One region of the Paenibacillus sp. FSL R7-0273 genome, then DNA from elsewhere that is predicted to be linked to it. Evidence: riboswitches for the same ligand, from Rfam matches in the RefSeq annotation. Region 1 holds a riboswitch; each other region holds the start of a gene.
The links. A riboswitch is a leader RNA that binds a small molecule or an ion and turns the genes downstream of it on or off. The one in region 1 is predicted to bind cyclic di-GMP.
Positions count from the first base shown of each region.

Region 2: it holds a riboswitch for cyclic di-GMP, as region 1 does, so the genes downstream of both, R70723_RS02800 (transglutaminase-like domain-containing protein) here and R70723_RS33895 (PA14 domain-containing protein) in region 1, are expected to answer to the same signal.
Region 3: it holds a riboswitch for cyclic di-GMP, as region 1 does, so the genes downstream of both, R70723_RS34200 (choice-of-anchor A family protein) here and R70723_RS33895 (PA14 domain-containing protein) in region 1, are expected to answer to the same signal.

Region 1 is NZ_CP009283.1:1,039,134-1,042,257, forward strand. Features, by position in the region: gene R70723_RS04490 (sugar phosphate nucleotidyltransferase) at 1-948, shown strand, start outside; cyclic di-GMP riboswitch class I at 1,087-1,166, shown strand; gene R70723_RS33895 (PA14 domain-containing protein) at 1,177-3,124, shown strand, end outside.
Region 2 is NZ_CP009283.1:633,244-636,367, forward strand. Features, by position in the region: gene R70723_RS02785 (glycosyltransferase family 2 protein) at 1-194, shown strand, start outside; gene R70723_RS02790 (GtrA family protein) at 184-585, shown strand; gene R70723_RS02795 (class D sortase) at 637-1,287, shown strand; cyclic di-GMP riboswitch class I at 1,410-1,490, shown strand; cyclic di-GMP riboswitch class I at 1,566-1,646, shown strand; gene R70723_RS02800 (transglutaminase-like domain-containing protein) at 1,660-2,469, shown strand; rRNA gene R70723_RS02805 (16S ribosomal RNA) at 2,836-3,124, shown strand, end outside.
Region 3 is NZ_CP009283.1:479,450-482,573, reverse strand. Features, by position in the region: gene R70723_RS34200 (choice-of-anchor A family protein) at 1-2,041, opposite strand, end outside; cyclic di-GMP riboswitch class I at 2,135-2,225, opposite strand.

The sequences.
Region 1 (3,124 bases):
GCGCTGATGGGCGTAGTGCCTGAGCATGCGTCAGAGAAATACGGATATATTATTCCTACCAGTGCAGCGCCAGGGGAAGGCGGCTACCTGCAGGTAAGCCACTTCCAGGAAAAGCCTGACCGGGTGCAGGCGGAAGGACTAATCAGCAAAGGGGCCCTTTGGAACTGCGGCGTATTCGCTTTCCGCCTCGGTTATCTGCTTGATATCCTGCAGAGCAAGGGCCTGCCGCTGAATTATGAGGAGCTGCAGAAGCAGTATAAGCTGCTGGCATCCATCAGCTTTGATTATGAAGTGGTGGAAAAAGAGGAGAAAATCGTTGTACAGCCATACGCCGGCTTCTGGAAGGATCTTGGCACATGGAATACGCTGACTGAGGAGATGAGCAGCAATCTGGTCGGCAAAGGGGTAGTAACCTCTGATTCCGAGCGGACCTGCCTGATCAATGAGCTGGACATTCCGATTACAGTAATCGGGGCCAAGGACCTGATCATCGCCGCCAGCCCCGACGGAATTCTCGTCACTCATAAAGCGGAAAGCCCGCGCATCAAGGAAGTACTGAAGTCTCACGAGCAAAGACCGATGTACGAGGAACGCCGCTGGGGCCATTACAAGGTTATCGACTATGTGAAGTATGATGAGGGAAATGAAGTGCTGACGAAGCGGATTTTTATCGAGCAGGGTAAAAATATCAGCTATCAGCTGCACCACAAGCGCAGTGAAATCTGGACCTTTGTCAGCGGGGAAGCAAGCATTGTCATCAATGAAAAAATGCATACGGTAAAAGCGGGCGATGTTGTCCGTATCCCTGAAGGCACTAAGCATGCCATCCTGGCACTGACAGATGTGGAGTTTATAGAGGTGCAGAGCGGCTCGGAGCTGGTGGAGGAGGATAACATCCGGATTACGCTGGACTGGGAGGACATTGAATTGCATCAGTTTATTTCATAGGTCTAATTAATCTATTTAACCAATTGTGAAAAGTGTGAAACGGGTATTTGGAACTATTTATTAAGAGTTCTTCATTTTTGCTATAAACCTACAACTTCATAGAGTCGATACTTACGGTAAGAGGGATAACACCTTCCAAAACGACAAAGGCAAACCTAATCGAAAGATAGGGACGCAAAGCTATAGGGCCTCTCCCAAGTGGCAGCCTGGCTACCGAAAGGAAGATAAATGTTGAAAGCTTACCGTAAGTCTCGTCTGTTGTCTGCCGTATTGTCCGTGGCCGTTTTATTGTCCGCTGTACCTATAGGATTAGGCGTTGCACCGTCAAATGTGCAAGCAGCTTCCGTGACCGGAGCACCAGTGAATGACAATGCTTCAGCAGAGGCGGTTAAGCTGCTGGACAAAATGTACGCAATCTCCGGAAAAGGGATTATTACAGGACAGCATGACTATTTCGAAAGTCCGGATGAGCTCAGCAACAAGCTGAAGGCCACAAGCGGACAGTATGCCGCACTGCACGGCTATGAGCTTGGAGCGATCGGCGGGCAATCAGAGAGTGGAGTAGCTGCACAGCGTAAGAACATTGTATGGAGCGCTACGAACTGGCACAAAACCGGCGGGATCGTAGCAATGACCTTTCACCAGAATCTGCCAGGCACCAAATACGAGTGGGGTAATGTGCAGAAGAATATCACTCAGGCAGAATTCAATAAATATGTAACCCCCGGCACGACTGAATATAATGCCCTGATTGCAGACCTTGACAAAGTAGCCGTTTCTCTCAAAAGCTTGCGTGATGCAGGGGTTCCGATTCTCTGGAGACCTTATCATGAAATGAACGGCGGCTGGTTCTGGTGGGGCAAGAAAAATAATTTTGCTCAATTGTGGAATATCATGTATGACCGTTTCGTCAACGTTCATCAATTAAACAATCTGCTGTGGGTGTGGAATCCGAATGCTCCCAACTCCAATTCTGATCCCTATGAGCTGACTTATCCGGGTGCGGATAAAGTGGATGTGCTTGCAGTAGATATATATAATAACGATTATCTGAACAAATATTACGACAGTCTTCTTAGCCTGGCCGCCGGTAAACCGATTGGTATTGGTGAAAACGGTGAAATGCCGAGCATTGCCAAGCTGAAGCTTTCCCAGCAGAATTATGTATTTATGATGAACTGGGGAAAAATGCTGTATGAAAACAACAGTACGGATACGATCAAAAATTTTATGAATGACAGCTATACCCTGACCCGTGACCAGTATAAGGTATGGGCCGCACCGACAGCGACACCTACACCGACAGTGAAGCCGACGGCTACACCAATGCCTACACCGACAGCTACACCGGTACCGACAGTGCAACCAACAGCTACGCCGGCACCGATAGTGCAGCCGCCGGCAATTCCGGTACCTGCTCCGGATTCAGCAGTGCAGGAGCCGGCAGTTAACGGGCTCAAAGGTGAGTATTATAAGAATATGACGCTTACCGGTACTCCGGCGCTCGTGCGCAATGATGCACAGATTAATTACAGCTGGCGCCAGGGTTCCCCGGATCCTGTAATTCCGGTAGACAGCTTTTCCATCCGCTGGACCGGCCAGATCAAACCGGCCTATAGCGAAACCTACCAGTTTTATACCAACTCGGATGATGGCATCCGTGTCTGGGTTAACGGGACAGCAGTCATCGACAGCTGGATGAAGCAAAGCGGTACCGAGAGAACCGGAAGCATTGCCCTGAAGGCGGGACAGCTGTATGACATCAAGTTGGAATACTACGAGAATGCCGGCGATGCCAGTGTTCGTCTAATGTGGCAAAGTGCAAGCCAGCCGAAGGTTGTTGTTCCTGCAAGTGCATTGTTTGTAAAGAGTGCGGCTGTCAGCCAGCCGGCAGCGGCCGCACCAGCACCGGCAGCAACGCCTGCACCAACACCGGTACCAACACCAACACCAACACCAACACCAACACCAACACCAACACCAGTACCAACAGCAACGCCTGCACCGACCCCGGTTTCTGTACCTACAGAAGCTCCGGTACAGGCTGCCAAGCCGGGCCTGACTGAGGATTCAGCATTGCAGGAGCCTGCAGTGAACGGACTAACCGGAGAATATTTCAAGAATATGACGCTGTCCGGCACTCCGGTGCTTGTACGTAATGATGCACAGCTGAACT
Region 2 (3,124 bases), 410 kb from region 1:
GCTGGACCTCCATTGTAGGCGTCAATCTGCTGTTTAACGGGATCGTGCTGATGCTGCTCGGGGTGATCGGCGAATATATCGGGCGGATCTACGATGAGTCGAAGGACCGGCCGCTGTATATTGTACGGGAGACCCGGGGGTATGAGGACGGTGAATATCCTGACAAGCGGGAAGGCAGACGTTATGAAAAATAAAAAGCTGAATGCGGGGTTTATCCAGTTCCTTAAATTTAACGCCGTAGGATTGCTCAATACATTAATCGATTTTGCAGTATTTACATTGCTCCATTCACTGGGGCTGATGAATGCGCCTGCGCAGGTTATCTCCTATAGCGCGGGTACAGCCAACAGCTTTTTCTGGAACAAAAAAGTGACCTTCCGCGACCGCGATGCTGGTAAGAGCGGCTCTGACCGGCTGCAGCTGGTGAGGTTCATCATCCTCAATCTGGCGGTGCTGGGAATTTCGGTGCTGCTGATGCATATGCTGACGGTCAGCTTCGGGATTCAGGTGCTGTTTGCAAAGGTGCTGGTTACCGGCGTTACCGTAATTATTAATTTTATTGGAAGCCGTATGTGGGTGTTCTAGGCAATTATCAGGGCAAGGGGGACCTTGTCCCGGACTAACGGAGGGATCTTCATGCGCAAGCTGTCCTATTTGATCATATTGGCAGGCGTCCTTATCATGCTGTATCCAAAAGCAAGCGAGTGGTACAACGACCGGCAGCAGGCCAAGCTGCTGGAGGAAGCAGAGCAGGCTTACAGTGAGCTGGCCCCGGCGCCTGGACCGGATTTGCAGAAGCCTTATGCTGAGGTAACCCAGCTGCTGGCTGATGAGTCGGCACAGGAGGAAGAGGCACCGCCGTCAGAAAAGCCGTCTGAGGAGATTACAGTGGGCGGCAAAATCACCGGAATTATCGAAATCGACCGGATTGAGCTGAAGCTGCCTGTTCTTGAAGGAGCAACTAAGGCTAATCTGAAGCATGCTGCTGCTCATATGAAGGAGACGGCTCCGCTGGGTGAGGTGGGGAATGCAGCCATTGCTGCGCACAGATCCAGAACGGCAGGCAGGCTTTTTAACAGGTTGGATGAAGTGAAGATCGGGGATACTATCAGAATTAAGACAAGTACAGAGGCTTATGAGTACGAGGTATATGATATTTCTATTGTGGAGCCGACAGATGTATCGGTGCTGAATGGCAATGATACGGACTCTATCCTCACTCTGATTACCTGTGATCCGCTTGTTAACCCTACGCACCGGCTGATTATCCATGCTAAATTGACTTGAGACCGGATATGCAAACAGATTTTTCACATAATAGAAAGAATTTTAATAAAAAATGTTGAAAATCTAGTAATTTAGGTATTGTATCTGGGCAGGAATATGGTAGTATATAACTATAAAAGCACGCACGATAACGGCAAACCTATCGAAAGGTAGGGACGCAAAGCTAAAGGGCCTTCCCGCAAGGATGGCAGCCAGCTACCGAATGAAGGGCTTTTTTTGTTGGCTATCTAATCCAGAATCTAGTATATTTGGAAGATTGAGAGAATAGATAAAGCTGCACACGATAACGGCAAACCTATCGAAAGGTAGGGACGCAAAGCTAAAGGGCCTTCCCGTAAGGATGGCAGCCAGCTACCGAAAGGAGTTTTATCCATGAAAAAATTCTATTTCATGCTGTTAACATTGTTCGTAGTGGTTACTTCCGTTCAGACAAGCACAGCTTCTGCTGCAACTGCAGACTCAAGCTGGTTGAATACATCGAAGCTAGACCAAGGTGTTGTTGCAGTATCCTATGATGTACCTGCTGATAAACGCATCAAACTCATGATCACTAAAGACGGCAACAGCTACACTTACAACCTGTACGCTTCCCAATCGACAGAATCCTTCCCGCTGCAGCAAGGCAACGGCACATATAAAGTATCTGTTCTGGAGAACACAACCGGCAACAAATACAAAGTAGTATCCTCAGAGAATGTAGAGCTTAAGCTCAGCAATACTAACGCTGTATACCTGAGTTCCGTGCAGAATGTTAAATGGACCTCTTCCGATAAGGCAGTACTGAAAGCTAAGCAGCTTACACAGGGCCTGACTACTGATGAAGCTAAGGTTAAAGCAATTTATAATTACATCGTAGCCAACGTTAAGTATGACAACACATTGGCTGCTACAGTAGCACAGGACTATATCCCTAGCAATGACAACACACTGCTGACTAAGAAGGGCATCTGCTACGATTATGCTTCACTATTCGCAACAATGCTGCGCAGTGAAGGTATTCCAACTAAACTGGTTATGGGTAACACCAGCTATGTATCGACCTACCATGCCTGGAATGAAGTTTTGCTTAACGGTAAATGGGTAACAATTGATACTACAGTAGACGCTGGATTGGCTAAGAACAGCAAAGATGCTGGCCTTACAAAAGTAGCAAGCAAATATAGCGCTGCTAAGTTCTATTAATAACGAAAGATATATAGTCTTATCAAGACCCCCCGCTTAGATTTTTAAGCGAGGGGTCTTTTTTTGCCGAGGGGGGTTGCTTTTTGTAAGAGATGTGGGGTATTATAGGTAAGCGTTGTTAGAGCGCGTCAAAGTTTAGCTGAAATTGACCGAATAAGAAATTTCAAAAAAAGCTTGCGCTTCTGAAACAAACGTGATATATTATAAGAGTTGCTGCTGATGAGATAATCATTAGCGACGACGAGCTTGATCTTTGAAAACTGAACAACGAGTGAGTATCGGAAATCACTTCGGTGAGATCCAAAAGTAGAGAATGTAAATTCTCGTCAGATGTTTCAAAATGAGCAATCGCTCTTTCTAAATACCAATTTGGAGAGTTTGATCCTGGCTCAGGACGAACGCTGGCGGCGTGCCTAATACATGCAAGTCGAGCGGAGTTTATCCTTCGGGGTAAGCTTAGCGGCGGACGGGTGAGTAACACGTAGGCAACCTGCCCCTTAGCCTGGGATAACTACCGGAAACGGTAGCTAATACCGGATAATTTCTTTTTTCTCATGAAGGGAGAATGAAAGGCGGAGCAATCTGTCATTAAGGGATGGGCCTGCGGCGCATTAGCTAGTTGGTGGGGTAACGGCTCACCAAGGCGACGATGCGT
Region 3 (3,124 bases), 560 kb from region 1:
TTTGCGGCAATGTAGCCGCTGCTGTGGCACCCGGATCGGTAACACCGCCCAGCGGTATTTCATCATCAAGGATGATTTCATCATCCGGACCCGGTCCGGCTGTCGGACTCGGCTTCGGTGTTGCCTGAGGTGATGTTACTCCTCCTACGGCTGCAGTCGCACTTGCGACAGGTCCAAGCGGTACGGGATTATCGTCGATCTCCAGCTCCTCATCTGTCACAATCGTTCCGATGACTGTCGGACCGGCCGGAGTCGGAGGGGTTCCGCCCGGAATAGCAATTACACTCGTGGGCGATGCCGTTGCCGGCACTGTAGGACCAGGCGTTACAGCGCTTGTTGGTGCTGCTGTTGGTGCTGCTGTTGGTACTGCTGTTGGCGCTGTTGTTGGTGCCGTTGTTGGTGCTGTTGTTGGTGCCGTTGTTGGCGCTGTTGTTGGTGCCGTTGTTGGCACTGTTGTTGGTGCTGTTGTTGGTGCCGTTGTCGGTGCCGTTGTCGGCGTTGCCGTCGGCGTTGGCGTCGGTGCCGCTGTCGGCGTTGCCGTCGGTGCCGCTGTCGGCGTTGGCGTCGGTGCTGCTGTCGGCGTTGGCGTTGGTGCTGCTGTCGGCGTTGGCGTCGGTGCTGCTGTCGGTGTTGGCGTTGGTGCCGCTGTCGGTGTTGGCGTCGGTGCCGCTGTCGGTGTTGGCGTCGGTGCCGCTGTCGGCGTTGGCGTCGGTGCTGCTGTCGGTGTTGGCGTTGGGGCCGCTGTCGGCGTTGGCGTCGGTGCTGCTGTCGGCGTTGGCGTTGGTGCCGCTGTCGGTGTTGGCGTTGGCGCCGCTGTCGGCGTTGGCGTTGGTGCCGTCGTCGGCACTGGTGTCGGCGTTACTGTCGGTACTGGTGTCGGCGTTACTGTCGGTACTGGTGTTGGCGTTGCCGTCGGTACTGGTGTTGGCGTTGCCGTCGGTACTGGTGTTGGCGTTGCCGTCGGTACTGGTGTTGGCGTTGCCGTCGGTACTGGTGTCGGCGTTACTGTCGGTACTGGTGTCGGCGTTACTGTCGGTACTGGTGTTGGCGTTGCCGTCGGTACTGGTGTTGGCGTTGCCGTCGGTACTGGTGTTGGCGTTGCTGTCGGCACTGGTGTCGGCGTTGCTGTCGGCACTGGTGTCGGCGACGGAGTCGCTGTAGGCGTTGTTCCGTTGTCGCGGCCAGTGTAAGGCTTATGGTGGAACTCTCCGCTTCCTTCCAGGGAGGCTCCGATCATGCTTCCGTTAATCTGCCCGTTGTTAAAAGTAATTGCTGCATTCGGTGCCAGTACAGTCCCCATGATACCGATGCTCTCCATCCGCAGGGCTGTCGCCTGCGGGAAGTTATAGAGCACTTTATTCTGGCTTACACCCTCCAGCCCGTTTCCGTTCTTGAACGTGACTGAAGCTCCGTCTATATTAACGATAACAGTAGAGCCCGCCGGTGCATTAATCCGCAGCTCATTGGCACCCGTAAGCGTGGTTCCTGAAACCGAGAATACATTTAATACCGGATCGGTACCCGTCAGTTTAATGTTTCCATAGTTGTCTTCCGTCTTGCCGTTCACTGTCAGAGCTGCAAGCTGCAGAGACTTGGTGCGGAGCAGGGCAAACTCTGAAGCAAAATGAATTACATTCGCCTCCTGCCGCAGCGTCCCCGTTCCGCCCCGCGGTTTGCCGGAGCCTGAATAAGTGCCGCCGTACACGGCACTACCGTTAACTTCTCCATTCTCATAGGTGAGATTGCCGCCGGCCACAAGTGAATCCATCTCTGCAATTTCTGCTGCACTCAGGCTAGGGCCTACAGAATATCCCTGGGTAAGGGTAATGTTGCCTCCGGCAGCCATTCTGCCTTCAGAATCACTGTGGTAGCCTTTAAGATCACCGAGAATAAATACATTGTACTTACCCGCAATACCCGGGAGGGGATTGCTGTCAGCCCTTATCTTACCCTGGCCGGCCGAAGCCAGCCAGCCGCTGATCAGCAGAACTGCAGCCATAGTCAGAGCAAAAGATAATTTGAATACGGATTTACGTTTCATTATTAATTCCCCCCGTAAGATGCGTATAAATTCCAGTTATAGCAGCACCTACATCAACAAACGAACAAAAAAAGCCGCCAGGAAGTCGAGCTCCATGGCGGCCGGACGATCATAGCCCTCTCTCAAGGACTGTAGACTCCTGGCTTTGCGTCCCGCACTTTCGGGCGGTTTGCGATTATACATGAGAAAGTATGTAATTGAAATAGAGTAAGTAGTCTATGACATTTGTTACTTTAGCACTAAACTTAGTGTATTCCCTGACTCGTATTTTTGTCAATCTATTCCTTATAATATTTTTCCATAAAAATCGATTTTTCTGAAAAGACAGGCCTTCAGAGCTTTTTTTCAGCTGTTGATCCCTATAATTCTATTAATTGTCCAGCCAATCCTCTCTTATACTCCTGAATACTCGTATTTCAATACTTAAAAATCAAACTATTCAAACGTTGTAATATAGTATATTTGAACTATTTTATTTTTAAAGAAATGCTCCGCCGCTTCATTATTCTTTTTTATATCCCATTCTATGCTTGTCAGTTTCATAAAAGGCATACTATCTTCACTCAGACGAAAAAAAACTGCCTGACGGTTACCCGCAGACAGTTCATCCCACACTTATTTCTATTATATAAAAAGCTGCAGCCAGCCGAACATCGACATCCAAAGCGGAATACTTAAAAACAGGCCAAACACCAGACCGCGGCGGAGACTTCCTTCATGATTCATCCTCAAGCTCCTCTTTTCGGCGAAAATTATTTTTAACTTTAGTATTACAAATTTAATATAAAACAATTCCGGAAACTTTATTGTGAAATATGTCACATTATTCTGCGTTTATAAAAATAAATAAAAGGCCTTGCCATGGGAGTTGGCAAGACCTGAAGGGTACCATATACACTGGGGGGGTGTCTGGTCTATTCAATATAAAGGATCTACCTGAAAATAAGCTGATAGGAAGCTAAAAATTACATTAAAATCGTCCAGCAGCCCAAGGTGCTGATTACCACCACCAGCGCTACAGGATAAAGAATTTTCCGGCTCACCTTATCTCTAAAGGTAAAAAACAGACAAAGCATACAAAGC